Regions from separate parts of the Streptomyces sp. JLSY215 genome, predicted to be linked through region 1. Evidence: riboswitches for the same ligand, from Rfam matches in the RefSeq annotation. Region 1 holds a riboswitch; each other region holds the start of a gene.
The links. Region 1 has a riboswitch for cobalamin ahead of nicT (Nickel transporter NicT). Riboswitches for the same ligand answer to the same signal wherever they lie in the genome.
Positions count from the first base shown of each region.

Region 2: it holds a riboswitch for cobalamin, as region 1 does, so the genes downstream of both, metE (5-methyltetrahydropteroyltriglutamate--homocysteine S-methyltransferase) here and nicT (Nickel transporter NicT) in region 1, are expected to answer to the same signal.
Region 3: it holds a riboswitch for cobalamin, as region 1 does, so the genes downstream of both, AC5677_RS37500 (CoA-acylating methylmalonate-semialdehyde dehydrogenase) here and nicT (Nickel transporter NicT) in region 1, are expected to answer to the same signal.

Region 1 is NZ_CM185022.1:2,683,778-2,693,405, forward strand. It holds gene AC5677_RS11990 (DoxX family protein) at 1-195, shown strand, start outside; gene AC5677_RS11995 (DedA family protein) at 431-1,087, shown strand; gene AC5677_RS12000 (GNAT family N-acetyltransferase) at 1,194-1,766, shown strand; gene AC5677_RS12005 (universal stress protein) at 1,810-2,712, opposite strand; gene AC5677_RS12010 (methyltransferase) at 2,907-4,070, shown strand; gene AC5677_RS12015 (TetR/AcrR family transcriptional regulator) at 4,141-4,722, opposite strand; gene AC5677_RS12020 (cupin domain-containing protein) at 4,840-5,325, shown strand; gene AC5677_RS12025 (nucleoside/nucleotide kinase family protein) at 5,372-6,028, shown strand; gene AC5677_RS12030 (hypothetical protein) at 5,991-6,392, opposite strand; gene AC5677_RS12035 (MarR family winged helix-turn-helix transcriptional regulator) at 6,491-7,042, shown strand; gene AC5677_RS12040 (alpha/beta fold hydrolase) at 7,140-7,988, shown strand; cobalamin riboswitch at 8,036-8,282, shown strand; gene nicT (Nickel transporter NicT) at 8,314-9,423, shown strand; gene AC5677_RS12050 (VOC family protein) at 9,487-9,628, opposite strand, start outside.
Region 2 is NZ_CM185022.1:305,976-315,603, forward strand. It holds partial or broken gene AC5677_RS01540 (cation:proton antiporter domain-containing protein) at 1-447, shown strand, start outside; gene AC5677_RS01545 (DUF1707 SHOCT-like domain-containing protein) at 793-1,335, shown strand; gene AC5677_RS01550 (SDR family NAD(P)-dependent oxidoreductase) at 1,934-2,743, shown strand; gene AC5677_RS01555 (50S ribosomal protein bL37) at 2,790-2,867, shown strand; gene AC5677_RS01560 (GNAT family N-acetyltransferase) at 2,923-3,708, shown strand; gene AC5677_RS01565 (hypothetical protein) at 3,748-4,125, shown strand; cobalamin riboswitch at 4,273-4,500, shown strand; gene metE (5-methyltetrahydropteroyltriglutamate--homocysteine S-methyltransferase) at 4,667-6,985, shown strand; gene AC5677_RS01575 (FMN-binding glutamate synthase family protein) at 7,220-8,764, shown strand; gene AC5677_RS01580 (alpha/beta hydrolase family protein) at 8,867-9,628, shown strand, end outside.
Region 3 is NZ_CM185022.1:8,517,059-8,526,686, forward strand. It holds gene AC5677_RS37470 (MFS transporter) at 1-289, opposite strand, end outside; gene AC5677_RS37475 (class I SAM-dependent methyltransferase) at 841-1,686, shown strand; gene AC5677_RS37480 (short-chain fatty acyl-CoA regulator family protein) at 2,097-3,557, opposite strand; gene AC5677_RS37485 (MmgE/PrpD family protein) at 3,791-5,311, shown strand; gene prpB (methylisocitrate lyase) at 5,311-6,216, shown strand; gene AC5677_RS37495 (bifunctional 2-methylcitrate synthase/citrate synthase) at 6,278-7,450, shown strand; cobalamin riboswitch at 7,564-7,742, shown strand; gene AC5677_RS37500 (CoA-acylating methylmalonate-semialdehyde dehydrogenase) at 7,955-9,454, shown strand; gene AC5677_RS37505 (acyl-CoA dehydrogenase family protein) at 9,460-9,628, shown strand, end outside.

The DNA.
Region 1 (9,628 bases):
GCGTACTTCTCCGCCCACCAGGGCTCGGCACTGTGGCCGATTCAGAACGGTGGCGAAGCGTCCGCGATGTTCTGCTGGGCCTTCCTGCTGATCGTCTTCATCGGCCCCGGTGCCTGGTCCCTCGACCGTCTCTTCTTCGGCGACCGCCAGGCCGAGCAGGCGCCGGCCGCGGAGCCCGAGCCCAGCACCGTCTGACGCTCCCGCCCCGGGACCTCCGCACCCCGGGCACCTTCACGGCCCGTACGGCACCGCTGCCGTACGGGCCGTACCGCGTCTCGACCGGGCCCCGCCACCCCACATACGTGACCCATACAACAATTTGCGCCCCAGGTCAGACGGCCGAGAAGGCCAGGCGTACGCTGTATGGCTGTAGAGCCGCCCCTGCCGCACCGAGCGACGTCGCGGCGGGGTCCGGACCGGGAGTGGCGCGTTGTTGGAAAGCCTGGGGTCCCTCAGAGATACCCCCTGGGTGTATGTGATCGTCAGCCTCTCCATCGTCCTCGATGTCTTTGTGCCGATCCTGCCCAGCGGGGTCCTGGTGATCGCCGCGGCCACCACGGCCGCCGGCACCGGCACCGCAGCCGACGCGGTCGACTCCGTGCGGGCCGGTGTCGCCGCCCACGGCGGGACGCCCCACCTGGCCGAAATGTTCTCCCTGGTGCTGTGTGCGGCCACCGCCTCCGTGCTCGGCGACATGGTCGCCTACCGCCTGGCCTGGCGCGGCGGCGATCGCTTCGACCGGGCCATCGGACGCTCCCGCCGGCTGTCCGCCGCGCAGGAACGTCTCGGCGCGGCACTCACCCGCGGGGGCGGCGGCATCGTCGTCCTGGCCCGCTTCGCGCCCGCCGGCCGCTCGGTGGTCAGCCTCGGCGCCGGTGTCGCACACCGCACGGTCCGCGAGTTCCTGCCCTGGTCCGCGCTGGCCGGCCTCGCCTGGGCCGCGTACAGCGTGAGCCTGGGCTACTTCGGCGGCCAGTGGCTCGGCACGTCCTGGGTGGGGCCCGCGCTGTCCGTGCTCGCCCTGTTCGCGGCGGGGTCGGCGGCCGTGTTCCTGATGCGGCGGCCGGAGCGCCGGGCGGCTCACTGAGGGCGGCGGGGCGCGGTCGGCGGGGTCGGCCGGTACTCGGCGGTCAGCGGTCAGCGGTCGGAAAACGCGTGGCCCATTGCCGGACCCTGATGCGACGCTTGTCCGCATGAGCAGTGCGAACGAAGCGAGCGATGTGAACGAGACGGACGGCACCGACACCGGACGTACCGGCCCCTGGCGGCCCCGCCCCGAGACCTCCGCCGACATACCGGCCGTCCGCCGCATCAACCTCGCCGCGTTCGAGACGGCCGCCGAGGCGGACCTCGTCGATGCGCTGCGCCGCGACGGTACGGCCTGGCTCCCGGGCCTGTCGTACGTCGCCGACGCCCCGGACGGCACGGTCGCCGCCCACGCCCTGCTGACGCGCTGCTACGTCGACGATGTCCCCGCGGTGGCGCTCGCCCCGTGCGCGGTGGCGCCCGAGCACCAGAAGCGGGGTGCGGGCGGTGCCGTCATCCAGGCACTGCTGGAGGCGGCGCGGGCCGCCGGGGAACGCACCGCGATCGTGCTCGGCCACCCGCCGTACTACCCGCGCTTCGGCTTCGTACCGGCCGTCAGCCGCTTCGGCGTCCTGCCCCCGCAGCCGTGGCCCGACGAAGCCTTCATGGCGCTTTCCCTGGACGGCAGCGCACCCCCGCGCGGCACGGTCCGCTATGCGGCGGCCTTCGGCATCGACTGACGGCGGCCGCCCGGCCCCCCACCGGCCGGATCCCCGGGCGCCCCTACGCCGCCGGGTCCTCCGGCACGACCGCGATCGGACAGACGGCGTGCAGCAGTACGGCATGCGCCACCGTCCCCAGCCGCCGGCCGATCGGCAGCCTGCGGCGGCGCCGCGCGACCACCACGAGATCGCTGTCCCGGGACGCCTCCACCAACTGTCCGGCGGCGTCCGCGTTCCGCAGCTCCACCTGGACGTCGACCTCCGGGTGGCGGGCGCGGTGCGGGGCGAGCGCGTCCGCCAGCTGCGTACCGAGCGCGTCCTCGTACTCCCGCTGCGTGGTCTCGTACGCCGTCACGTACTCGAACGCGGGCGGCATCAGCATCGGCCAGGAGTAGCCGGAGACGACCTTGAGCCGGGCGCCGCGGCGGCTCGCCTCGGCGAGCGCGAAGCCGATCGCGCCGGGCTCCTCGGAGGAGGCGTCCGCGCCGAGGGTCAGCTGCGGGGAGGGCGGCGGCACCGCCTCACCGTTCTCGTCGCGCCGCGCGCCGCCCCGGTCCGGGCGCGGCACCACCACGACCGGGCAGGCCGACTGGGCGGCGCAGGCCAGACCGTTGGAGCCGAGCAGCAGGCTGGCGAAGCCGCCCCGCCCGCGCGAGCCCAGGACGAGCAGCTGCGCCTCGGCACCGAGCGCGGGCAGCTGGGTGTCGGTCAGCCCGCTGAGGCTGCGGAACTCCACGTCCGGCAGGCCCCAGGCCAGCGGCTGCGCGCGCAGCTCGTCCAGCACCGGATCCCCGGTCCCGTCGTCGTCGGCGACCCGCTCGGCGGTGACATACGGCCAGACATGGACCACCTGCAGCGACGCGGACCGCAGCCGCGCCGCCTCCGCGGCCCAGCGCAACGCCCGCTCGCTGTCCACCGATCCGTCCACCGCGACAATGACCGGCAGGCTCCCGCTCTCCGGCATGGACACCCCCATCACGTTCGGCATCTCCGGCGACGGCGCCATGTCCTCTGCGCCCTGTTTGTCCGCCTCTCTCCATGCTGCGCCCGCGCGGGTGCCGACGACAGCGGACGGCGATGTGGGCCCGGCACGGAGTAAAGTCGACCATCCCCCCTGCGCAGCGCGGGGCCCGAACCACTCACGCAAGGCACATTTCGGTGAACTCTCCGCCGGTCGTCGAATGGACCGAGGCCGACGAGGCCCGCTCCGCCCGTTGGCGTTCCGAGAACGGCTCCCCGCCGCCCCGCCGGATCGTCATCGCCGACGACCGCACGAAGGCCGACGACGCCTACAAACTCGCCTGCGAAGGCACCGCGCTCCTGTGGCGCGGCGATTTCCACAACGCCCGCCAGCTGCTGACGGCGATGGCCCGGCGCATCGACCGCCGCCCGCGCAAGACGCCCCCCGCCGACGTCACGCAGGCCTTCCATCTGCACCGCGCCGCCCAGAACCAGCGCGCCCGCATCCTGGGCATGCTGCTGATCCCGCTCGATGCGTCCTACGCCGTCCCGCTGCACCGCGCGCCGGATGTCCGCGAGGCCTGCGCCGGGGCGTACGGCCCGCCGGCGGCCCCGGGCTCCGCGGCGCCCGACGCCCCGGGCACCGCCTCCGTCCTCTCCCTGCGCGAACTGCTCGCCCTCATCGGCGCCAACGAATGGCGCCGGAAGGGCGTCGAGATCCCGGCGCTCGGCGGCGACCGGATCCATCCGCACTACGGGGTCTTCTCACCGGCCCGCGGCGAGTACGTCGACCTGGTGGCCGAGGCGCCGCTGCCCGGCCGGGAGCTGGCGTTCGACATCGGCACCGGCACCGGCGTCCTGGCCGCGGTGCTGGCGCGGCGGGGCGTGCGGCGGGTGGTGGCCACCGACCAGGATCCGCGTGCGCTGGCGTGCGCCCGCGAGAACACCGAACGGCTGGGTGTCGCCGGGCAGGTGGAGGTGGTCGAGGCCGACCTCTTCCCGGCCGGGCGCGCCCCGCTGGTCGTCTGCAACCCCCCGTGGGTGCCCGCCAAACCGACGTCCCCGGTGGAGCGCGCGGTGTACGACCCGGGCAACCAGATGCTGCACGGCTTCCTGGGTGGCCTGGCGGAGCATCTGACACCGGGCGGCGAGGGCTGGCTGATCCTGTCCGACCTGGCCGAACACCTCGGCCTGCGGCCGCACGCCGAGCTCCTCGACGCCTTCGCCCGCGGCGGCCTCACGGTCCTGGACCGGCTCGACATCACGCCGCGCCATCCCCGCGCCCGCGATACCTCCGACCCGCTGTACGTCGCCCGCGCGGCCGAGGTCACGTCCCTGTGGCGGCTGGGCGCGGCGGGCTGACACCGTACGGGCCGGGGGCCGTCGGCCGCACGGGCCCGTCGGCCCCTCAGCCCGTCGGCTCGTCGGCCCCTCAGCCCGGATTCCGCAGCCCCGCACACGCGTTGTGCACATAGCGGCGCCAGTCCCCGGCGTCGTTGCGGATCACCGCGGCCAGCCCGCACACGATCATCACCACGTCCGCGACCTCGGCATCCGCCCGTACGGTGCCCTCCTCCTTGCCGCGGGCGAGGAGTTGGGCGGCGATCCCCTCGGCCCGCGCCCGCCCCTCCCCGGTCGGCTCGGTGGACCCGAAGGCCGCCTCGATGGACGCGGACAGCCCGCGTTCGGCGCTGAGCACCTCGCCGATGTGCCGGATGTAGGCGGCCAGCCCTTCCGCCGCCTCCGCACACGGCAGACAGGACGTACGCCCGAACTCCACGATCTCCGCCTGCCGTTGCTCCCCCACGGCGGCGATCAGCGCCGCCCGGCTGGGGAAGTGCCGGTAGACCGTCCCGACACCGACCCCGGCGGCACGCGCGACCTCGGGCATCTGCGCCTCGTCACCCCGTGCCCGGAACACCTCGCGCGCGGCGTCGAGCACACGGGTGCGGTTGCGCTCGGCGTCGGCACGCGGCCGGCGCTGCGGCGCGGAGGAGGGCGAGGAAGCTGTCACAGGGCCGATGCTACTGCTACGCTCCATAAATGGAATCGGATTCCGATTCCTCTTTCAGTCTCTGCCCCGCCCGTACCCGTACGCCCCTTCCGCCTCCGGAGAGGATCAGCGATCACCATGCGCAACGAGACAGACGAACCCAGGCGGCCCGCCGAGCGCTTTTTCGTGCTGCCGGCCGGGGAACGGCGACCGGGGCGCGTGCCCCTCCCGCCGGGCTTCGCCGTCAAGGCCCGCGCGGACGAGACCGAGGGCCGGCTCTCCGTCCTGGAGACCCAGCTCGACATCGACATCCCGCCGCACGTCCATCACCACGCGGACGAGTTCCTCTACATCCTCGAGGGCGAGATGGAGGTCGACATCGAGGGCGCGACCCACCGGCTGACTCCCGGCATGTGCACCCTGCTGCCGCACGGCGTGCCGCACGCCCTGCGCAACGCCTCCCAGCCGCCCGCCCGTTGCCTGCAGATCTCCTCACCCGGCGGCTGGGAGGCGTTCGTGGAGGACATGTTCGAGGCGGGCCCGGTGGTCATGAAGGACGGGCACCCCGACCTCGGCCGCCTCAATGAGATCGGCGCCAAGTACGGGATGGAGTACCAGGACTGACGCGCGGCCCTGCGACGAGCCGCCCATCGGGCACGATGGACCCATCATGGATCCCCAGCACCTCCTGCCCCGCGCCCGCCGGCTCGCCGCGGGCGCCCGTCCCGGCCGGCGCAGCCTGCTCGGCATCACGGGGCCGCCGGGCGCCGGCAAGTCCACCCTCGCCGCCCACGTGGTGGCGGAGCTGGCGGGGCAGGCGGTACTCGTCCCGATGGACGGCTTCCATCTCGCCGAGGCGGAGCTGCACCGCCTGGGCCGCACCGACCGCAAGGGCGCACCCGACACCTTCGATCCCGCCGGGTACGCGGCGCTGCTGACCCGGCTGCGCTCCCCGGAACCCGACACCGCCGTCTACGCCCCGGCCTTCGACCGCCGCATCGAGGAGCCGGTCGCCGGGAGCATCCCCGTGGCGCCCCATATCCCCCTTGTCGTCACCGAGGGCAATTACCTCCTTCTCGACTCCGCACCCTGGTCCCGTATCCGCGCCCTCCTCGACGAGGTCTGGTACGTCGACCTGGACACGCCGGAACGCATCCGCCGCCTGGTCGACCGCCATGAACGCTTCGGCCGCCCGCGCGCCGACGCCGAACGCTTCGTCCGCACCTCGGACGAAGCCAATGCCCGCACCGTGGCGGCGACCCGGGACCGCGCCGACCTCATCGTCACCTTCACCCCCGAAGAAGCCCCCCTCCCCGACGCCGACTAGGCATCGCCCCCAGCAAACCCACGACGGACAGCGCACCCCACCCCACCGACACGGCCACCGCTTTCGCCTTCCGCTCGCGCCCCGGCAGGGTCGCGGCGAGCAGCGCGGCGTCCCCGAAATCCGCCGCGATGCGCAGATACGCCGCCGTGCGCAGCGCCGGCCCCTCGGGAGCCAGCGCCATCGCGAGCCCGCTCGCCGCATCACGCCAGCCGAGCGGCCGCAGCGAGGTCCGGGTGGCCCGCTCGCTCCGTCCGTCGTCGTTGACCAGCCCCGAGGGACGGGCCAGCAGATCGGGCAGCGCCGCCACCGCGACCCCGTACACCGCGGTCGCCGCCCCCACCGCGCGCAGCAGACGCACCGTCATCTTCCGTCCCTCCCAGGCTGAATCCACCGGACACCTCGCCTGGATCCTTCCGCGCCAAGCCCCTTCCCAAACGACATCTTCGATGTCATCATGACATCATGAGTGTCGTTGAGAGGGATGTTCAGCGGGATGGTGGCGGCGACCGGCCGGCCACCGCCGAAGAGCTGCTGTACGACGTCATACGACGCCTGTGGCCCCTGCACCGCACGATCGTGCGCGCGGTGGAGCGGGAGCTGGAAGGCACGGGCATGACCGCCGGTGAGCACGCTCTCCTCGACGCGCTGCGCAGCGAAGGCCCCCGGACCGTGCCGCAGTTGGCCCGCACGATGGGGCTCGACCGGCAGCCGGTGCAGCGCTGGGTGAACCACGCGGCGGAGCTGGGCCTGGTGGTGACGGCCCCCAACCCCGCGCACCGCCGTTCGTCGCTGATCGAGCTCACCCCCGAGGGCGGCGAGGTGATGCGCGGAATCCAGGAGTTCGAGGCCGCCGAGCTGCGCCGCGGACTGGCCGACCTCTCGGCCGGCGACGTCAGCACGACGCTTCATGTGCTCGACCGCCTCGGCGAGGAGTTCCGGCGCCTCGCGAACGGCCCACGCAGTACCCCGGAGAGTGCGGACACCCAGGACAACCGGCCCGAAGACCACCCCTAGCCGCCGAGCCCCAGGGCCCAAAGGCTCAACGGCCCGAGGACTCCACGCCACCACACCACCGCGCCACCACATGCTCACCCAAGGGAGTGCAGAGAGAATGACCCACCCGTTCGCCGCATGGTCCGAGCTCGACAACGGCACCGTGCCGATCAAGGGCGGCGAGCTGTTCTACGAAACGGCAGGCGAGGGCCCGGCACTGGTACTGCTGCACGGCGGCATGCTCGACCAGCGCATGTGGGACGAGCAGTTCTCCTGGCTGGTGGGCTCCGGCCACCGCGTCATCCGTTATGACTCCCGCGGCCACGGCCTGTCCTCCACCGTGACCGGGGACTGGGCCAACCACGACGATCTGTGCGCCCTGCTCGACGCCCTCGACGTCCCCCGTGCCATCCTCGTCGGTCTCTCGCACGGCTCCCGGGTCGCCCTCGACACCGCCATCGCCCATCCGGAGCGGGTCGCCGCCCTGGCGCTCGCCGCCCCCGGCGTCAGCGGTCGGCCCTTCACCGACCCGTTCGTCCTGGCGCACATCAAGGAGCAGGTGGCGGCGATCGGCGCACCGGACGGCCAGGAGCGCTATGTCGAGCACTTCCTGCGGATGTGGGTGGACGGCCCGTACCGCCAACCGTCCCAGGTGCATCCCGGGTTGCGCGAGCGGATGCGCGCCTCGGCGGTGGCCACGGTCGAGGCGCACGCCGACGGTGTGGGCGCCGGCATGCCGATCGAGGTGGGCGCCGCCGACCGGCTCTCGGAGATACGGGTGCCGACGGTCGTGTTCGACGGAGATCTCGACAGCTCGGACATCGCCGCCAACGCCGATGCGATCACCCGCGCCGTCCCGGGCGCCCGCAGGGTCCGGATACCGGGCGCGGGCCATATGGTCAACCTGGAGAACGTCACGCTCTTCGACCACGAGCTGCGCGTCTTCCTCTCCTCCCTGCCGCGCTGACGCCGCCGGCCCCGAGGGCCGTCGTCCGCGCCGAGTGGAGGCGGCGGTTAGAGTGGCGGTGCCGTGGTGTTCGGGAAGACCGGTGACGGACCTTGTGGTCCCAGTCCGGAGCGGCCCTCGCCACTGTGATCGGGGAGTTTTCGGCCCATCCGTATGCGCAGCCGCGCCTACGGCGCCACTGACCGCAGCCCGCGGCCGGGAAGGCGGGACCGGAAGCGTTCACCCTCCCCCAAGCTCTCATGGAGCAGGGTGGTACCCCCAAGCCAGGAGACCGGCCACGGCATCTCACGAACTGATCCACGAGGTGCTGGAGCGTGACCGCCGGATGGCCCTGTCCACCGATACCCCGACCACCCCTGCTACCGCCGCGTTCCGCTGGCGCCGGCAGGACACCGTCCGCACCGCGGGCCTGATGGCCGTCATAGCCGGCCTGCACGTCGTCGCGTTCGGCGTGCTGTTCCTGCTCGTCGTCCCGTACCACTACTCCGTCGGCAGCCAGGTCTTCGGCGTCGGGCTCGGCGTCACGGCGTACACGCTCGGCATGCGGCACGCCTTCGACGCCGACCACATCGCCGCGATCGACAACACCACCCGCAAGCTGATGGCCGACGGCAAGCGCCCGGTCTCGGTGGGCTTCTGGTTCGCCCTGGGCCACTCCAGCGTGGTCGTCGCGATGGCCGCGCTGGTCGCGGGCGGCGCCCAGCTGGCCGGCACGCTGCTCAACGACGAGTCCCGCACCCACCAGGTCCTGGGCACCATCGGCACCACCGTCTCGGGGACGTTCCTCTACATCATCGCCGCCCTCAACCTCATCGCGCTGGCCGGGATCTGGCGGGTCTTCCGCGGGATGCGCGACGGCCAGTACGACGAGGCCGAGCTGGAGCAGCGCCTCGACTCGCGCGGCTTCATGAACCGCATCCTGGGACGCTTCACCCGCGCGGTATCCCGCCCCGGCCAGATGTTCCCGCTCGGCTTCCTCTTCGGGCTCGGCTTCGACACCGCAACCGAGGTGACGCTGATGGTGATGGCGGGCAGCGGCGCCGCGGCCGGCCTGCCCTGGTACGCCGTCCTGTGCCTGCCGCTGCTGTTCGCCGCCGGAATGAGCCTGTTCGACACCCTCGACGGCACGTTCATGAACTTCGCCTACCAGTGGGCGTTCTCCAACCCGGTGCGCAAGGTCTACTACAACCTCACCATCACGGGCCTGTCGATCGCCGTCGCCTTCTTCATCGGCACCATCGAGCTGGTGACCGTGCTGCACGACAAGCTGGCCCTCAACGACCCGGTGACCGGCTGGATTTCGGGCCTGGACCTCGACAACGTCGGCTTCGTCATCGTCGGCCTGTTCGTGGTGGTGTGGGCGGCGGCGCTGGCGTACTGGCGCCTGTCCGGCGTCGAAAAGCGCTGGGCGGCGCGGGCGGCGTCGGACGCCTAGGGCGTGCCCGACCGGTCATGGCCGGGCACCGGCGGCCGTACGCCCCCCGCTTGCGTGCGGCCGTCAGGTGGCCGAGCCGGCCGCCGCGCCGGTCATCAGGTCGGGCCCCCAGCGCTTGAGCTCCGCCGCAAGATCGAGCGGGCGCAGCCGGTTCGTCTCGTCGGGGCCGGGCCACTCCTCCCGCGGGACCCGCCACATCACCTCG
Region 2 (9,628 bases), 2.4 Mb from region 1:
GCTGCCCTGGATCCCCGATGTCCAGGTGGCTCCCGAAATGATCAGCGTGATCGTGCTGCCGCCGCTGCTGTACGCCTCCGCCGAGGAGATCCCGTGGCGTGAACTGCGGGTGGTGTGGCGGCCGGTGACCGTCCTCGCCTTCGGGCTGGTGCTGGCCACCGCGGCCGCCGTGGGGGCCGTCGCCGCCGCGGTCACCCCGCTCAGCACCACGATGGCGTTCGTCCTGGGCGCCGTACTGGCCGGCACGGACCCGGTCGCGGTAACGGCCCTCGGACGGAAGATCGCGCTGCCGCCGCGCATACAGGTGCTGGTCCGGTCCGAAAGCCTCTTCAACGACGCCACCAGTCTGGTGCTCTTCAAGGCCGCGGTGGCCGGTGCAATAGCCGCACACGCCGTCCCCTTTCCACGGCCGGCGGACAGTCCCTGCTGCTGGGCGGGGCCGGAGCCCGCGGCCGGCTGCGCCGGGCGCTGTGGCCCTCCGTCGCCCGCTGCTGTGTCGCCCGCGCCCGCTGCCCGGTACTGACCGTGCCGCCCTCTCCCCTGCATCGCACGCTCGATGCCGTACACCGCCGCAACGCGTGGAAACTCTCCCTCGACACACGGGAGTTGGCGAACTGATCGCCTCGTCGTCGGCCGTCCGGTGGGCGTCGTCGGCCGGTGCTGTGACCGCACAGGGTCGCCGGGTGGGGCGATCAGGACCATGATGACGCGCGGTCGGCCTTCCCCTCGGATGCCTTGCCCCCTACGGACCTTGGCGCGTTCGCATCGTCAGCGCAGCACTACAGTGAAACGGTGACCTCTCTGCCGGAAGACCCGACGCGACTGATCAGAGAAGACGACCGCGACACGGCCGTGCAGCGCCTGCAGGAGGCGTACACCGAAGGGCACATCCCGCACGAGGAGTTGGACGAACGTCTCCACCAGGTGCTCATCGCCAAGACGCACAGCGAGCTCGTGTCGGCACTGGCCTCGCTCCCCGAGGAGGTTGCGGGCACCACGTCCACGATCGCCGCCGCCGGCGGACGGATCCAGCGGCGCGGCGTATGGCGGGTACCTCGGATCCTGAAGGTCGAGTCCGCATTCGGAAGGGTGCACTTGGACCTGTCCCGGGCGGTCATCGAGCATCCGGTGGTCGACATCGAGTTGCAACTCGGCACCGGCAGGGCGAAGATCACGGTGCCTCGCGACGCGATCGTCGACGCAGAGGATCTGCACACCGGGTGGAAGGACTCGCTCTACAAGCCCCGGCGGCGCTCCCGCCCCGGCGGGCCGAGGATCCGCATCTCCGGGACCATGGAGTTCGGACGGTTGAAGATCCGCCACGCGCGGCGTTGAGGCCCCGTCCCGGCCTATCAGGGCATCCGGATCACAGGCCATCCGATATGCCGTCCGATTTGCCATCCGATATGCCGTCCGATTTGCCATCCGATATCGGCCCGTACCCACGCGGTACCCGGGTGGCCTCGGGCGTGGGCGTGGGCGACGGCGCCATGGCAGTCGCGCTCGTCCACTGCTACCGGGCGGCGAACGGAGCCCACCCGCAACCGAACCGAGGCCGAGCCACGGCAGCCCCCCTGGACACGGCCGGGCGAGCCCGGGTCCCTGACACTCATGCATGGATGCGTGCATCGGCCGAGAACACCTCTCATAAGAGGACCGTCAAGAGGAGAGCGGAACTCTTGAGGCCGCGAGCGGCCGGGCATTTGATGGGTGTTGTGAACAGCGCCTGGCTCCATCTCGACCGTCCGCCTCATCCGGTGGCTCCGTGTCGTGCGCCGCGCTGCCCGGAGACGTCCGCTTCTCGCTGAACCGTCTCCTGCACATTTCGAGGGCGCCGTGAACCGAACCCGGCGCCCTCTTCTCGTCTCTCTGCACGCCCTCGGCCCCTGACGGGGGCTGTTCGGGCTGCCCGTCTCGCTTCCTGGAATGGATCATGCCCGACTCCTCGCTTTCCTCCCGTACGGTCCTGGTGACCGGCGCCACCTCCGGCATCGGCTTCGAGACCGCCCGGCAGCTCGCCGAGCGCGGCGCCACCGTCCTCGTGCACGGCCGCACCGCCGAAGAATCCCAGGCCGCAACCGACAAGATGATCGCCACCACCGGCGTCGACGGCTCCCAACTGTGCGGATTCGCCGCGGACTTCACCAGCCTGGAAGAGGTCGAGGCCATGGCACGGCGCATCGTCGCCGAGCACCCGCACCTGGACGTCCTGGTCAACAACGCCGCCATCGCCGCGCCCGAACGGCACACCCTCACCGCCGACGGAAACGAGATCGCCTTCCAGGTCAACTTCCTCGCGCACTACCTGCTGACCTGCCTCCTCGAACCCGCCCTCACCACCGAGCCGGGCGGCCGCGTCATCAACGTCTCCTCCTCGCTGCACCGCACCGCCTCCATCCAGTGGAGCGACCCGAACCGCGCCCGCCGCTACTCCCGGCTCGCGGCCTACGCGCAGTCGCAGCTCGCCCTCACCGTCTTCGCGGCCGACCCGCGGGTGACGGCGGTCTCCGTCCACCCCGGCATCTGCGCAACGGACCTGATGTCCCTCTACGCCCTCGAGGGCGCCTCGGCGGCGGAGGGCGCCACGCACGTGGTGCGGCTGTGCGATCCGGCCACCGAGATCGTCAACGGCGCCTATTACGACCGCGACCAGCGCGTCGACCCCGCGCCCGCGGCCACCGAGGACCGCACCGTCAAGCGCCTCAGCAAACTCGCCGGCCAACTGGTCGGCCACCACGCCTGAAGCACCGCACGGCGACCACCGGACCAAGCGAAAGGCCCTTACGGCCATGTCGAAGCGGGCCCGAAAGAAGAAGGCCCGCCGCAAGAAGCAGGCCAACCACGGCAGCAAGGCCGGACAGAGCTGAACCACCGAGCGGGGTTGCCCGGATGGGCCACCCCGCGACCGCTCCAGGAGACACCGTGATCGAACTCTCTCCGAACCATCAACTCCCGGCCCCCGCCGCTTGGTTCGCCTCCGCTCCCCCCGGCGCTGCGGCGCTGACGGAACATGCACGCGTCTCGGCGGCCGGGAGCTGGTGGGCCGACCGCGCCGTCGAACCCCGTGCCGTCGCCGTGGCCTGCGCCGACCATGTGCTCTTCCGCGGTGACCCGACCGCCCTGGCACCGCTCTCCCTCGCCAGGTTCGCCGCCCACTACGTACAGGCCCCCGCCCGCTTCCTGCCGCTGCTGAGCAGCGCCTTCGATCTGCTCCTGCCGTGGGAACGCATGGTGTACGTCCACCGCGGCCCCGTCCCCGGGTCGGATCCGCGCCCGCCGCACGGTGCGACGGTGCGCCGGCTGATATCCGAGGACGCCCCGACGCTCGCCGCGCTCGGCCCGGATGCCGCCTGGATCCATGCGAGTTGGGGCGGCTCGGCCGGTCTGGCCGCCTCCGGGCACGGCTGGGCGGCCTTCCACAAGGACCGTATCCTCGCACTTGCCTGTACGTACTTCCGTGGCAGCAGATACGAGGACATCGCCTGCCTGACCCTCCCCGAATACCGCCGTCAGCGCCTCGCCCTGGCCTGCGTCACCGCACTGTGCAGAGATATCGCGGCCCGCGGCCACACCCCCAGCTGGACCTGCTCCCGCGACAACCGCCCCAGCCGGCTCCTCGCCTGGACCGCCGGCTTCCGCCTGGAGCACGAGTACGTCCACTACTTCACCGGCCGGCCGGCCCGCCCCGTTGCCGGCATCACCGCTTGACCACCGCCCGCACCGCCCGCACCGCCCGAACGAGGAACCATGAAGGCATACCGCGCCCCCGATCCCCTCGCCTCGGCGAAGATCATCAACGGCGCGCACGAGCTGTCCGTCCACCGTCTGGAACCGCGGGACGATTCCTTCACCCTCTACTACACGATCACCCCACCCCTGCCGGACGCGACAGGCGGCACTCCCGTACTGCTGGCCCTCGAGGCAACGGACGACGTCGGCAACGACTACCTGGACTGGGGTGGCGCCTACGGGGCCGACGGACGTACCCACACCCGCGGCAGCATCTCGGTCCAGCCGGCACTGGCAGCGGCGGCACGCAAGATACACATCAGGATCACCTTCTTGCACGAGGGCGAGGAGCACGCCTGCCGCCTGACCCTGCGCACCTCGGGCGGCAGGCCCTGAGCGGAACAGGTGTGGCGGGCTCTCGCCGCGAAGCGCGCCGCCCCCGTACGCCGTGCCGTTCGGTCAGGCGGGCTGGCTGGCGGGCGGGCGGGCGGCCAGGATGCGGCGGAACGGCTGACCGAGGTGTCCGCCCCTGCCGCCACCCTCTAAGCTGGCCGGGCAACAGGTTCGCCCCGTCCGCCAGACGGGCCGCGTCGTAAGAGGGAACCCGGTGAGAATCCGGGACTGCCCCGCAGCGGTGAGTGGGAACGACCGCCGTCATACGCACTGGATCCGGGCCATGGATCTGGGAAGCGACGGCCAGTAGGTGCCCGCCGGAACACTCCGGCAGGCGCGCCCGCGAGTCCGAAGACCTGCCCGTTGTCCGAGCACGCCCATGCGTGCACGGATATCCCGGTGACCTCGAGGGCGGGTCGGCGTACATACCTGGCGGACACGTGCGTCGCGAACGCACGGTGGATCCGTCCGGTTCGTCATCCCTTCGCGTGCCTCGTTCCGTCTCCGGGACTTTCAGGAAACGTATCTCGCGAAGGAGAGTTCCGTGACAGCGAAGCCCGCAGCCGCGGCAGCACGGGCCACCGTGTACGGCTACCCCCGCCAGGGACAGCATCGGGAACTGAAGAAGGCCATCGAGGGCTACTGGAAGGGCAAGGCCACCGCCGACTCCCTGAAGGAGACCGCGCAAGCCCTGCGCCGCTCCCACTGGCAGCAACTGGCCGACGCCGGCATCCACGAGGTGCCGACCGGTGACTTCTCGTTCTACGACCATGTACTGGACACCAGCGTCATGGTCGGTGCTGTCCCGGACCGCCACCGCGCCGCCGTCGCGGCCGACGCCCTCGACGGCTACTTCGCCATGGCGCGCGGTACGCAGGACGTGGCGCCGCTGGAGATGACCAAGTGGTTCGACACCAACTACCACTACCTGGTGCCCGAGCTGGGCCCGGACACCGTCTTCACCGCCGACTCCGGCAAGCAGGTCGCCGAGCTCGGGGAAGCCCTCGCGCTCGGCCTCACCGCCCGGCCGGTACTCGTCGGACCGATCACCTACCTCCTGCTGTCGAAGCCTGCCCCCGGCGTGGCCGCCGACTTCGAGCCGCTGACCCTCCTCGACCGGCTGCTGCCCGTCTACGCCGAGGTCCTCGCCGACCTGCGCGCGGCAGGCGCCGAGTGGGTGCAGCTCGACGAGCCCGCCCTCGTCCAGGACCGCACCCCGGTCGAACTGGGCGCCGCCGCCCGCGCCTACCGCGAACTGGGCACCCTCAGCGACCGCCCGAAGCTCCTGGTCGCCTCGTACTTCGACCGGCTGGGCGACGCCTTGCCCGTCCTGGCCAAGGCGCCGGTGGACGGTCTGGCGCTCGACTTCACCGACGCGGCCGCGGCCAACCTCGACGCGCTGGCGGCCGTCGGCGGACTGCCGGGCAAGCGCCTGGTGGCGGGCGTGGTCAACGGCCGGAACATCTGGATCAACGATCTGGAGAAGTCGCTGTCCACCCTCGGCACCCTGCTCGGCCTGGCCGACCGGGTCGACGTGGCCGCCTCCTGCTCGCTGCTGCACGTGCCGCTCGATGCTGCCGTCGAGCGCGATATCGACCCGCAGATCGTCCGCTGGCTGGCCTTCGCCAAGCAGAAGACCGCGGAGCTGGTGACCCTGGCACGGGGCCTGGCGCAGGGGACCGACACCATCGCCGCCGAACTCGCTGCGAACCGCGCCGACCTGGCCTCCCGGGCGAACTCCGCCATCACCCACGACCCGGCCGTGCGCGCTCGTGCCGCCGCAGTCGCCGACGCCGACGGCCGCCGCTCCGCGCCGTACGCCGAGCGCGCGACAGCCCAGCGCGCGCACCTCGGGCTCCCGCTGCTGCCGACCACCACCATCGGCTCCTTCCCGCAGACCACCGCGCTGCGGACCGCCCGCGCCGACCTGCGGACCGGACGGATCGACACCGCCGGCTACGAGGAGCGCATCAAGACCGAGATCCGCGACGTCCTCGGCTTCCAGGAGAAGGCCGGCATCGACGTCCTGGTGCACGGCGAGCCCGAACGCAACGACATGGTGCAGTACTTCGCCGAGCAGCTCACCGGCTACCTCGCCACCCAGCACGGCTGGGTGCAGTCCTACGGCACCCGCTACGTCCGCCCGCCGGTCCTGGCCGGCGACATCTCCCGGCCCGAGCCGATGACGGTGCGCTGGACCTCCTACGCCCAGTCGCTCACCGACCGCCCGGTCAAGGGCATGCTCACCGGCCCGGTCACCATGCTCGCCTGGTCCTTCGTCCGCGACGACCAGCCGCTGGGCGACACCGCCCGCCAGGTCGCCCTCGCCCTGCGCGACGAGGTGGGTGACCTGGAAGCGGCGGGCACGTCCGTCATCCAGGTCGACGAGCCCGCCCTGCGTGAGACGCTGCCGCTGCGGGCCGCGGACCACGCCGGGTACCTGGCCTGGGCCACCGAGGCGTTCCGCCTCACCACCGGCGGTGTACAGGACCGCACGCAGATCCACACCCACATGTGCTACGCCGAGTTCGGCGACATCGTCCAGGCCATCGACGATCTCGACGCGGACGTCATCAGCCTGGAGGCCGCCCGCTCCCACATGCAGGTTGCCCGGGAGCTGGCCGCACACGGCTACCCGCGCGAGGCCGGCCCCGGTGTCTACGACATCCACTCCCCTCGCATCCCGAGCGCCGACGAGGCAGCCGCCCTGCTGCGCAAGGGACTTGAGGCCATCCCGGCCGAGCGCCTCTGGGTCAACCCGGACTGCGGCCTGAAGACCCGCGGCTGGCCCGAGACCCGCGCTTCGCTGGAGAATCTGGTCGCTGCCGCCCGCACCGTCCGCACCGAGCTTCCCAGCTCCTGATGTCACCGACGGCCGGGAGGGAGCGCAGCCGCGCCCTCCCGGCCGTCTCGGCGCGGCCCGGTGAGCATCCGACGACCCTGCCCCCGTGCCCATCAGCGCGGGCCTCTAATATCATTTCGCGTTCTCCGACGGACGTCGGCCCCCGCTTGGTCGCGTCCGCCGCCCAACGCCCGACACGACACGACGACGTCCATCTCATGGCGATGGAGTCGAGCATCGAGGAGAGGAACGTTCATGCGCGCCCGGAGCATCGCCACGGCCACCGCAACGGCACTGGCACTGGTGGCCGCTCGTGACCTTGTCCAGAAGAAGCACGCATTGCTCCGGAACTTCCCGGTGATCGGGCACGCCCGGTACCTGTTGGAGACGATCGGGCCGGAGCTGCGGCAGTACATCGTCACGTCCAACGACGAGGAGCGCCCGTTCAGCCGTGACCAGCGCACCTGGATCTACGCGTCGGCCAAGGGGGAGAACAACTACTTCGGGTTCGGCACCGACAACGACGTCGAGCACATGCAGGGGCATGCGTACCTGAAGCAGCGCACGTTCGCCGGCGCGCTGCCCGACGTGCACGACCCGCAGGCCCCACTGCCCTCGGCCAAGGTGCTGGGCGGGCCGCGCGGGCGCGCCAAGGCCTTCCGGCCGGCGAGCGTGGTGAACATCTCGGCGATGAGCTTCGGATCGCTCTCCGGTGCGGCGATCACGGCGCTCAACGAAGGTGCGGCGCTGGCGGGCACGATGCAGAACACGGGAGAGGGCGGCCTCTCCCCGTACCACCGCAACGGCGGCGACCTCGTCCTTCAGATCGGTACGTCCTACTTCGGCTGCCGCAACGAGGACGGCAGCTTCAACATCGACAAGCTCAAGGACGTGGTCGCCGGCGCCCCGGTCAAGGCGATAGAGATCAAGCTCTCCCAGGGCGCCAAGCCAGGGCTGGGCGGGATGCTGCCGGGCGCGAAGGTGACCCCGGAGATCGCCGAGATACGCGGCATCCCGGTCGGCGAGGACTGTGCCTCCCCGTCGCGGCACACCGCGTTCAGCGACGTCGACTCGATGCTCGACTTCGTCGAACTGCTCGCCACCGAGACCGGTCTGCCGGTCGGGGTCAAGAGCGCGGTGGGAGAGATGGAGTTCTGGCAGGAGCTGGCCACGCTGATGGCGCGTGGTGACCGTGGTGTCGACTTCGTGACCATCGACGGTGGCGAGGGCGGCACCGGGGCGGCGCCGCTGACCTTCTCCGACTCGGTGTCGCTGCCCTTCCGGATGGGCTTCTCGCGGGTCTACGGCGCCTTCGCCGAGCTGGGGCTGACCGACGACCTGACCTTCATCGGCTCCGGCAAGCTCGGCCTGCCCGAGAACGCCGCGGTCGCCTTCGCTCTGGGTGCCGACATGATCAACGTGGCCCGTGAGGCGATGCTGTCGATCGGCTGCATCCAGGCGCAGAAGTGCCACACCGACAAGTGCCCCACCGGCATCGCCACCCAGAACCCGTGGCTGGCCCGCGGCCTCGACCCGGCCTCGAAGGCCACCCGGGCCGCGGTCTACCTGCGCACCCTCCGCAGGGAGCTGCTGAAGGTCTCGGCGGCCGTCGGCGTCGCCCACCCGGCCCTCATCACGGCCACCGACATCGAGATCATGAACGGCGATTACGAGGCCCGCACCCTGGCCGGCGTATACGGTTACAAGGACGGCTGGGGCGAGCTCGGCCCGCACCTCGCCGCTGAGATCACCGCACTGCTCACCACCAAGCCGACCTCCGCACAGAAGCCGACCGTCTGACGCGCCGACCGCGACAAGCACCGCGCGCACGCGCGTCGCGCCGGCTGATGTCGCCCTCGTCCCCCCTGCCCCACGAACAGCCCCTGCCTAGGTGAATGCAACATGAGCGAAAAAGTGAGATTCCAGAGCGTCGTCGGCCCCGAACTGGCCGGGGCGATCGACCTGCCGGACGGCGAGATCCGGGGCTGGGGAATCTTCGTGCACGGATTCACCCTCGGCAAGGACTCGCCGGCCGCCTCGCGCGTCAGCAAGCAGCTGGCCCGCGAGGGGATCGGCATGCTGCGCTACGACAACCTCGGGATCGGGGACTCCGACGGCGACTGGGGAGACGGTTCCTTCACCGTCAAGGTCCAGGACACGGTCCGTGCGGCAGCCCTGATGGCGGAGCGAGGGACTCCGGCGGACCTGCTGGTGGGGCACTCGTGGGGAGGCGCCGCCGTCCTCGCCGCGGCGACCGGCGTCCGCGCGGTCGCCACGATCGGGGCGCCTTCCGACCCCAGCCACGTCGAGCGGCAGTACGACGCGGTCGTGGACCGCGTTCTCAGTGACGGGTCGCACGAGTGGTTCGTCGGCGGGCGGACCCTGGTCCTCAAGCGCGCCTTCGTCGAGGACGTCCGCCGCGCTCATCTGCGCGACCGGATCCGTGAGTTGGACCTGCCGCTGCTCGTCCTGCATTCGCCGACCGACAACACCGTCGACATCGACAACGCCGGGGAGATCTTCCGCGAGGCACGACATCCGCGAAGCTTCGTCTCGCTCGAAGGGGCGGACCATCTGCTGACCGCACGAGGACAGGCGCAGCGCGCCGCCCACATCATCAGCGCCTGGGCCGACCAGTACATCCACGGGTCACGGCCCGCAGGA
Region 3 (9,628 bases), 5.8 Mb from region 1:
GGGCCGTCAGGTTCAGCCCCGACATGACGTTCAGCACAGCGACGGCTGCCGCGAGCTCGACGAACCCGGACGCGGACATGACACCAGCGCAGCACACTGCTGCGAGGAGGGACGCCCCTGTCAGCAGGCGCCGGCTGTCGATGGCGTCCGTCATCCGCCCTGAGAGCGGGGCGGTGGCCACCATGAGTAACGCGTTACCGGCGAGAAGGACAGTGACCGGCCACTCGCCGGGCTCGACCGCGTGGACGTGGAGCAGCACGGCACTGTTGGCGATCATGTCGCCGCACATGGTGATGCCCGATGCCGCCGAGTGGAGCGCGACATCCCGGCGAGAGACATACGCCGACTTCTGAACCGACTGCTCGATGGCACTGTGGGAACTCACCGGCCAAGACTGACCCGACGCTTTGCGGTCGCCAACCGGATGCCGACATTCGGAGGACCGACAACCAGTCTACGGAGTGACCGGCGCCGGAGCTTCCGGCAGACGGCGGGCGACGGCGGGACGTGTCGTCCCTCCCGAAAGGTCCCACCGGCCCCCGTTACGGCATGGCCCAGGGCAAGGAACTCCACGACGCCCAGGAGGCCCGTCTCTCGGCCGTCGCCCAGTGGCTCCGGCCCCGTGTCGGGTCCGGCCAACTCGCCCCATCTACCTTGCCGTTGACCGAGTTCCCTGGTCCGAACTCGACGAAGCACCGCCCGTCGGCGCCCACGGCGGTGGCGGGCTGACCTCGGCGGGGCAACAGGTGGAAGGCGCGCCGACGCTGGGCGGTCTGCGGATGGGTAGGACTGGGTGTGCGGTCGCCCCGTGGCGGCGCGCTCTACATCGCGGAGGTGCAGATGACGCAGTGTTCCGGGACGACCCCGACCCCGTACCCGATCCCACCCGCCGTCCAGGAAGCGTACGGTCCGGCCGATCTCAGCTCGATGTCCCTGTTCGGCGGGGGGTTTATCAACTTCGGCCACTGGCAGGGCATCGACCTCGACCAGCCGTTGACCGAAGACGACCGGATCAGCAGCCAGCAGGCCATGTACCGCCACGTGCTCGCCGCCTTGGCGCCCGCAGAGGGGCCGAGGACCCTGGAGGTCGGCTCCGGGCTGGGTGTCGGCTGCGCCGTTGCGCTCAAGGAGTACGGCTTCGCGCACGTCACCGGCATGGACATCCATCCGCAGCAGCTCAAACGGGCCGAACAGGCCAACGCCGATCTCTTGGCACACCGCCCCGAAAAGTTGCGCTTCGCGCAGGGCGCAGCCGAAAGCATGCCCTTCGCGGATGCAGATTTCGATTGCCTGTACAGCGTGGAAGCCGCCCAGCACTTCCGCGACCTCGACGCATTCGCCAGGGAGGCCGCACGCGTGCTGCGGCCCGGCGGCCGCGCTGTCATCGCCAGCTTCTTCGTCCCCGATGACGACCCGGCCCACCCCGAGCGGCTGGCCGCATTGCTTGACACCTACACCACCGGCCTGGACGTCGCACACAGCATTCCGGCGCTCACCAGCAGCCTCGAACGGGCCGGACTGACGGGGGTTCGTGCCACCTCGATCGGGCCTTCGGTGTGGCCTGGCTGGGACCGCTGGCTGGCTCGCATGTGGGAGCCCGGCACCTGGCCTCGCAACTTCCTGCGGGCCTACCGTGCAGGCATCCTCGACTACTTCACTGTCACCGCGCAACGGTCCATGCCATGACGTGGCCTCCAGCCTCCAGCCTCCACCCTCCAGAGCCTGTTCCTCGGCGACTCCGGACAGCGGTGGGCCTCGGTGCCGCCCCCTGGAGCAGGGGCGAATCCGAAAAACCTTGTGGCCTCGGAAGCGCTCAGAACGGGCCGGCTGCCACAGTGACGGACGGCGGATGATGCCACGAGCGGTGGGCGTCGAGGTGGAACAAGGGGAGCACCGGGCGTCGACCGGCATCAGCGCGGTGGTTCGCCCGCATGGAGACAAGACCGCGTCCGAGCCACAGCTTCCAGCACCCGAACCGACCGCTGACCTCCGTCGCTGTCAACGGCGGTGCGTCCAGGCCCCGGAACGCACTCCCAGGTGTGCCCAGTACATGCACCACCCGGGCCCACATCACCTCTGGCGCCCGCTGCGGCGCCTCACCCCCTGTCGCTGCCCGACGTCTCCACCGGATAGGGGACGTAGGTGCGTCGGTCGGGGTCGACGGCCAGTCGGCCACCGGCCGGCGGACGGGCCCGCTGTGCGCAGTCGCGGCGCTCGCAGATCCGGCAGCCGAGGCCGATCGGGGTGGCGGCCCTGGGATCGTCCAGGGCGATGCCTTCCGCGTAGACCAGTCGATGGGCGTGGCGCAGTTCGCAGCCCAGCGCGACGGCGAACTCGGCGCGTGGCGCGTGATGCCCGGCTCCGCCCCGGGTGACGGTGCGTGCCACCCAGAAGTAGCGCTTGCCGTCGGGCATTTCGGCGACCTGGGTGAGGATGCGGCCGGGGGAGGAGAACGCCTCGTACACCGTCCACAGTGGGCATGTGCCGCCGAGCCGGGAGAAGTGGAAGGCCGTGGCGGACTGTCGCTTGGAGACGTTGCCGGCGCGGTCCACCCGAAGGAACGAGAAGGGCACGCCGCGCCGGCCGGAGCGCTGGAGCGTACTGAGGCGGTGGCAGACGGTCTCGAATCCGACACCGAAGCGCGCCTGGAGCAGCTCGATGTCGTAGCGCAGCTCCTCGGCGGCGGACCGGAACACCGTGTACGGCATCAGCAGGGCCCCGGCGAAGTAGTTCGCGAGCCCGATGCGGGCCAAGGCCGTGGCCTGCGCGGAGGTCAGCCCGGCCCCGCCGACCAGAGCATCGAGCAGCGGGCCGCATTCCAACAGGGCTACCTGGGTGGCCAGTTGGAAGGCGCGTTGGCCTTCCGTCAGCCAAGGCGACAAGAACAGCAGGCGGTTCGCGCGGTCGAAGCGGCGCGCGTCCGCCGAACGTTCGGGCGCCGCCCGCACCACCGTGACGTGGTGGTGGTCGGCGAGCCTGCGTCGCAGGATGTCCGCCGCCGGGTGCGCCGAGCCGAGCCCCCATTCCTGCGCCGAGCGCTCCGCCTCGCTGTCGAGCGGCTCGATGTGGTTGTGATGGGTGTAGAAGAAGTCGCGTACCTCGTCGTGCGGCTCGGCCGGGGGCAGGGCGGCGTGCGGGGTAGCGGGGGTGTCGGCGGAGGCGGAGGCCAGCGCGGCCACCTGTTCGGAAGCGTCCCGGTAGCGCTGATGCAGGGCCACCAGCGCACGGGCCACCTCAGGATGGTCCCGGGCCACCTCGACGGCTTCCTCCGCCGACGCGGACACGCCGGTGGCCTCGTCGCCGAGTGCGGCCCGCAGGTCGGTCGCGAGGCGTTCCTCCGCGGCTTCGGAGAAGAACTCGGGGTCCACGCCGAGGACCTCGGCGATGCGCAGCAGGATCGGTGCGGTCAGCGGGCGCCGGCTGTGCTCGATCTGATTCAGATAGCTCGTCGAGATACCGAGCGAACGGGCGAGCTCGACCTGGTTCATGCCGCGCTCGGTGCGCAGCCTCCGCAGCTTGGCGTGTGCGTAGATCTTCCGTTCGGGACGCCGTGCCATGGGTGATGCGCCCCTTCCCGCTCGCGTTCCACTCGGTGCCCGCTCGGCCCCGCTCTTGTGAAGTTACCATCCGCAGATTTGGCAGAATTCGCAGCTTCGCAGGTCTCGGCCGTACGGATTTCGCAGATTGGAGCCGTCGCCAACGGTGCCGGGTGTGGGAATGATCGGTAGGGAGAACGCGAGGCCCCCAGGCGAGGGAGGCCTTCGCGAAACCGCACCCCGCGAGGAGTCCCGTGATCGACCACCAGGTACGCGTCCACCCCAGTGCCGACCGCCTGCCCCGCGAGGAGCAGCTCGCCTGGAAGCTGGCCGCCGTCGCCACCGGAACCCAGGAGCCCGCCGCGCCGGACACGGAAGCCGCGGCCATGGCGGTCAACCGGGTGATCGACAACGCTTCGGTCGCGTTCGCCGCCCTGCGCCGCCGCCCGGTCGCCGTGGCCCGCGCCCAGGCCATGACGCACACGGCCACCCCGGGCGCCTCGGTGTTCGGCGCGGAGCCGGGGTCGCGCGTGCCGCCCGAGTGGGCCGCCTGGGCCAACGGCACGGCGGTGCGTGAGCTCGACTTCCACGACACCTACCTCGCCGCCGACTACTCCCACCCCGGCGACAACATCCCGCCGCTGCTCGCCGTCGCCCAGCACACCGGACGCTCCGGGGCCGATCTGCTGCGCGGCATCATCGCCGCGTACGAGATCCACGTCGCGCTCGTGAAAGGCATCTGCCTGCACGCCCACCGCATCGACCATGTGGCGCACCTGAGCGCGGCCACCGCCTGCGGAATCGGGGCGATGCTGCGACTGCCGACGGAGACCGTGTACCAGGCCGTCGGGCAGGCGGTGCACACCACGACCGCGACCCGGCAGTCCCGCAAGGGCGAGATCTCCAGCTGGAAGGCGTTCGCCCCGGCCTTCGCCGGCAAGGCGGCGATCGAGGCCGTGGACCGGGCGATGCGCGGAGAAGGCGCACCGTCGCCGATCTACGAGGGGGAGGACGGCTTCCTCGCCTGGATGCTCGACGGTCCCCAGGCGTCGTACACCGTCTCCCTGCCGGAACCAGGCGAAACGCACCGGGCGATCCTCGACACCTACACCAAGGAACACTCCGCCGAGTACCAGGCACAGGCGATCATCGACCTCGCGCGGCGGCTGCGCGAGAAGACCGGCCCGCTCGACCGGGTGGCGTCCATCGTGCTGCACACCAGCCACCACACCCACCACGTCATCGGATCCGGCGCGAACGACCCCCAGAAGTACGACCCCACCGCCAGCCGCGAGACTCTCGACCACTCCGTGCCGTACATCTTCGCCGTCGCTCTGGAGGACGGCACCTGGCACCACGAACGCTCCTACGCGCCTGATCGCGCCCGGCGCCCGCAATCCGTGGAGCTGTGGAAGAAGATCTCCACGGTCGAGGACCCGGCGTGGACCCGCCGCTACCATGACCCCGACCCGCAGCGACGCGCCTTCGGCGGCCGGGCCGTGATCACCCTCGATGACGGCACCGCCATCGAGGACGAACTCGCCGTCGCTGACGCCCATCCGGCCGGCGCCCGGCCCTTCGGCCGTGACGGCTATACGGCCAAGTTCCGCACCCTCACCGAGGGCATCGTCGAGCCGGCCGCGCAGGACGCTTTCCTGGACGCGGCGGGCCGGCTGGCCGAGCTGGACACGCCGGGGCTCGCGGACCTGTTCCCGGCAGTCGACACCGCGGCGGTCGCCGCGTACGACGCGCGGCTCCCGAAGGGTCTGTTCTGATGCTGCACACCCACACCACACCCGCCGAGCGCCGCCGAACGCTGCGCGAACACCTCGCCTCGGGACGGCTGTTGCCGATGCCGGGGGCGATCAACCCGTACTCGGCGAAACTGATCGAGGAGCACGGGTTCAAGGCCGCCTACCTCTCCGGCGCCGTGCTCGCCGCCGAGCTGTGCCTGCCGGACATCGGTCTCACCACTTCCACGGAGATCGCCGCGCGGGCCCAGCAGGTCACCCGGGTCACCGACCTGCCGGTCCTCATCGACGCCGACACCGGCTTCGGCGCGCCCGTGAACGCTGCCCGCACCGTGCAGCTCTTCGAGGACGCGGGGCTCGCCGGGCTCCACCTGGAGGACCAGATCGGCGTCAAGCGCTGCGGCCACCTCGACGGCAAGACGCTCGTGACGCGCGACGAGATGGTGCAGCGGGTCCGTGCCGCGGCCGACGCCCGGCGCGACGAGGGTTTCCTGCTGATGGCCCGTACCGACGCCCGCGGCGTCGAGGGCCTGGGTGCCGCGATCGACCGAGCGAAGGCGTACGTCGAGGCCGGCGCGGACGCCGTATTTCCCGAAGCGCTTGCCAGTGAGGCCGAGTTCGAGGCGTTCCGCACGGCCCTCGACGTGCCGCTGCTCGCCAACATGACCGAGTTCGGCAAGGGCCCGCTGCTGACCGCCACCGCCCTGGAGAACCTCGGGTACAACATCGCCCTCTATCCCGTCACCCTGTTCCGTCTGGCCAACGGCGCCATCGAGGACGGGCTGCGGACGCTGGCCGCCGAGGGCACCCAGGAATCCCTGCTGCCCCGCATGCAGACCCGCTCCCGGCTCTACGAGGTCCTGGGCTACGAGGACTACACCGCCTTCGACTCGGCCGTCTTCGACTTCACCCTCCCGCCCGGCACCTGACCCGCCCACTCACCCGGCGCGCCCCCATAGCCGGAGCCCGCCCTCGTCGCCGGAGGTCCCCATGACCACCACCGCCTCGCCCGCCACACCGGACATCCGCCGTGGCCTCGCCGGTGTCGTCGTCGACACCACCGAGATCTCCACCGTCATCCAGGAGACGAACTCCCTGACCTACCGCGGCTATCCGGTCCAGGACCTCGCCGCCCGCTGCTCCTTCGAGGAAGTCGCCCACCTGCTCTGGTACGGAGAGCTCCCCGACGCCGGACCGCTCGGCGAATTCCGGGCCCGCGAACGCGCGTTGAGACCCCTGGACCGCACCACGGGGGACCTTCTGGCCCGGCTGCCGGAGAGCTGCCATCCCATGGACGTCCTGCGCACCGCCGTCAGCTTCTTCGGTGCCGAGGACCCCACCGAGGACGACGACAGCCCGGCCGCGAACCGGACCAAGTCCCTCGCCCTCCTGGCGAAGCTGCCGACCGTGGTCGCCGCCGACCACCGCAGGCGCCGCGGCCTCGCTCCGATCCAGCCCGACCCGTCCCTCGGCTACGCCGAGAACTTCTTCCACATGTGCTTCGGCCGGATCCCCGAGCCCGAAGTGGTCCGCTGCTTCGAGATCTCGCTCATCCTGTACGCCGAACACAGCTTCAACGCCTCGACGTTCACCGCCCGCGTCGTCACCTCCACGCTCTCCGACCTCTACAGCGCCGTCACCGCCGCCATCGGGGCCCTCAAGGGGCCGCTGCACGGCGGCGCCAACGAAGCCGTGATGCATATGCTCAACGAGATCGGTGACCCGCGCCGGGCCGAGGAGTGGCTCGATGAAGCTCTGGCCTCGAAGCGCAAGATCATGGGCTTCGGCCACCGCGTCTACAAGCACGGCGACTCTCGCGTGCCGATCATGCAGCAGGCCACCGAGCGGCTCGTCGCACACGCAGCCGACCCGGACCTCACGCGACTGGCCACCCTGCACGCCGTCCTGCGACACGCCATGATCACCCGTAAGGGCATCCACCCCAACCTGGACTACCCGGCCGGGCTCGCGTACCACCTCATGGGCTTCGGCATCCCCACCTTCACACCGATCTTCGTGATGAGCCGTATCACCGGCTGGACCGCCCACATCACCGAACAGCTCGCCCACAACGCTCTGATCCGTCCCCTGGGTGCCTACACCGGACCCGACCAGCGGACCGTGCCGGCCGTCGGACGACCACCAGCTCCACCTCGCCGATGACCTCGTCCACTGCGTCCCCGTAGGTAGCCAGGTCATCCATGGCGGGGTCCGCACGACCCCGCTGACGTCGGGCGGCGGGGCGGGGTGGACTTACTAGGACGTCCAACTATATGTTCGTGGGCAAGGCCCGCGGTGCAGGGAAGCCGGTGCGATTCCGGCGCGGTCCCGCCACTGTGACCGGGAAGTGTGCTCTTCGAGCAGGACAGGCCACTGACGGAGAAATCCGTCGGGAAGGCCGGAGGGTGCGCGCTGATCCGGGAGTCAGGATACCGGCCGCGGGGTGTTCCGTGTTGTCCACGAGGATGGAGCAGACACGCATGGCACCGGTCCGTACCCACGACCCAGGTGATCCGGCGGAGCAAGCGGTGGCCCACGCCAACCCCTAGCTCCGCGACGGCTCTTCGGCCTTCGCGTCCCACGGCCTGCCCGTACACGCACCCCACCGGGTGCGCTCTTCGGCCCGCCGTGCCATCCCCGGATCGCACCTGACGAGAGCAGGCTCTCATGGTCCGTGAACTGACACATTTCATCGGCGGCAAGCACACCCCGGGAACCTCGGGGCTCTTCGCCGACGTATACGACCCCAACACCGGTTCGGTCCAGGCCCGGGTCCCGCTGGCCGGCCCGGCCGACACCGAGCAGGCGATCGCCGACGCCGAGTCGGCGCAGCAGGAGTGGGGCGAGTGGAATCCCCAGCGCCGCGCCCGGGTGCTGCTGAAATTCCTCCAACTCGTCGACGGAGAGCGGGAGTCACTGGCCCGGATGCTCTCCGCCGAACACGGCAAGACCGTCGCCGACGCGCATGGTGACCTTCAGCGTGGCCTGGAGGTCGTGGAGTTCGCCGCGGGGATCCCGCATCTGCTCAAGGGGGAGTTCACCGACAACGCAGGTAGCGGCATAGACGTCCATTCGCTGCGTCGTCCGCTCGGTGTCGTCGCCGGTATCACCCCGTTCAACTTCCCCGCGATGATCCCGTTGTGGAAGGCGGCCCCGGCCATTGCCTGCGGGAACGCCTTCATCCTCAAGCCGTCGGAGCGCGATCCGTCCGTACCGCTGCGCCTCGCGGAACTCTTCCTTGAGGCCGGCCTGCCACCCGGCGTGCTGAACGTCGTCAACGGCGGCAAGGAGGCGGTCGACACCCTCCTCGCGGACCCGCGTGTGCAAGCGGTCGGTTTCGTCGGCTCCACCCCGATCGCCGCCGACATCTACGCCACCGCCGCTCGGCACGGCAAGCGCGCCCAGTGCTTCGGGGGCGCCAAGAACCACATGATCGTGATGCCGGACGCCGACCTCGACCAGGCCGTGGACGCGCTGATCGGCGCCGGGTACGGATCGGCCGGCGAACGCTGCATGGCGATCTCCGTCGCCGTTCCCGTGGGCGAGGACACCGCCGACCGGTTGGTCGCCCGCCTCAAGGACCGTATCGCCACGCTACGGATCGGTGCCTCCGACGACCCGGACGCCGATTTCGGTCCGCTGGTGAGCCGGGACACCCTCGACCGCGTACGCCGCTACGTCGACATCGGCGTCAACGAAGGCGCCGAACTCGTCGTCGATGGGCGCGACTTCACCCTGCCCGGGTATGAGAACGGCTTCTTCGCCGGTGCCTCGCTCTTCGACCGGGTCGCCCCGGCGATGCGGATCTACCGGGAGGAGATCTTCGGCCCGGTCCTCTGCGTGGTGCGCGCTGCCGACTACGAGGAGGCACTACGGCTGCCCAGCGAGCACCCGTACGGCAACGGAGTGGCGATCTTCACGCGCGACGGCGACACCGCCCGCGACTTCACCCGCCGGGTCAACACCGGCATGGTCGGCGTCAACGTACCGATTCCGGTCCCCGTCGCCTACCACACCTTCGGCGGCTGGAAGCGTTCGGGATTCGGCGACCTCAACCAGCACGGCCCCGACGCCATCCGCTTCTACACCCGCACCAAGACCGTCACCTCGCGCTGGCCCTCCGGGGTCAAGGAAGGCGCGAGCTTCACCATCCCGACGATGGGATGAGCCCGATGAACAGCACTCTCACCAAGGACCAGCTCGCCCTGGCCGAAGTCACCCTCGACTTCACCGAGGAACACCTCACGCCGCACGCCCTCGCCTGGGACCGCGACAAGCACTTCCCCGTCGATGTCCTGCGCAAGGCCGCCGGCCTCGGCCTCGGCGGTGTCTACGTACGCG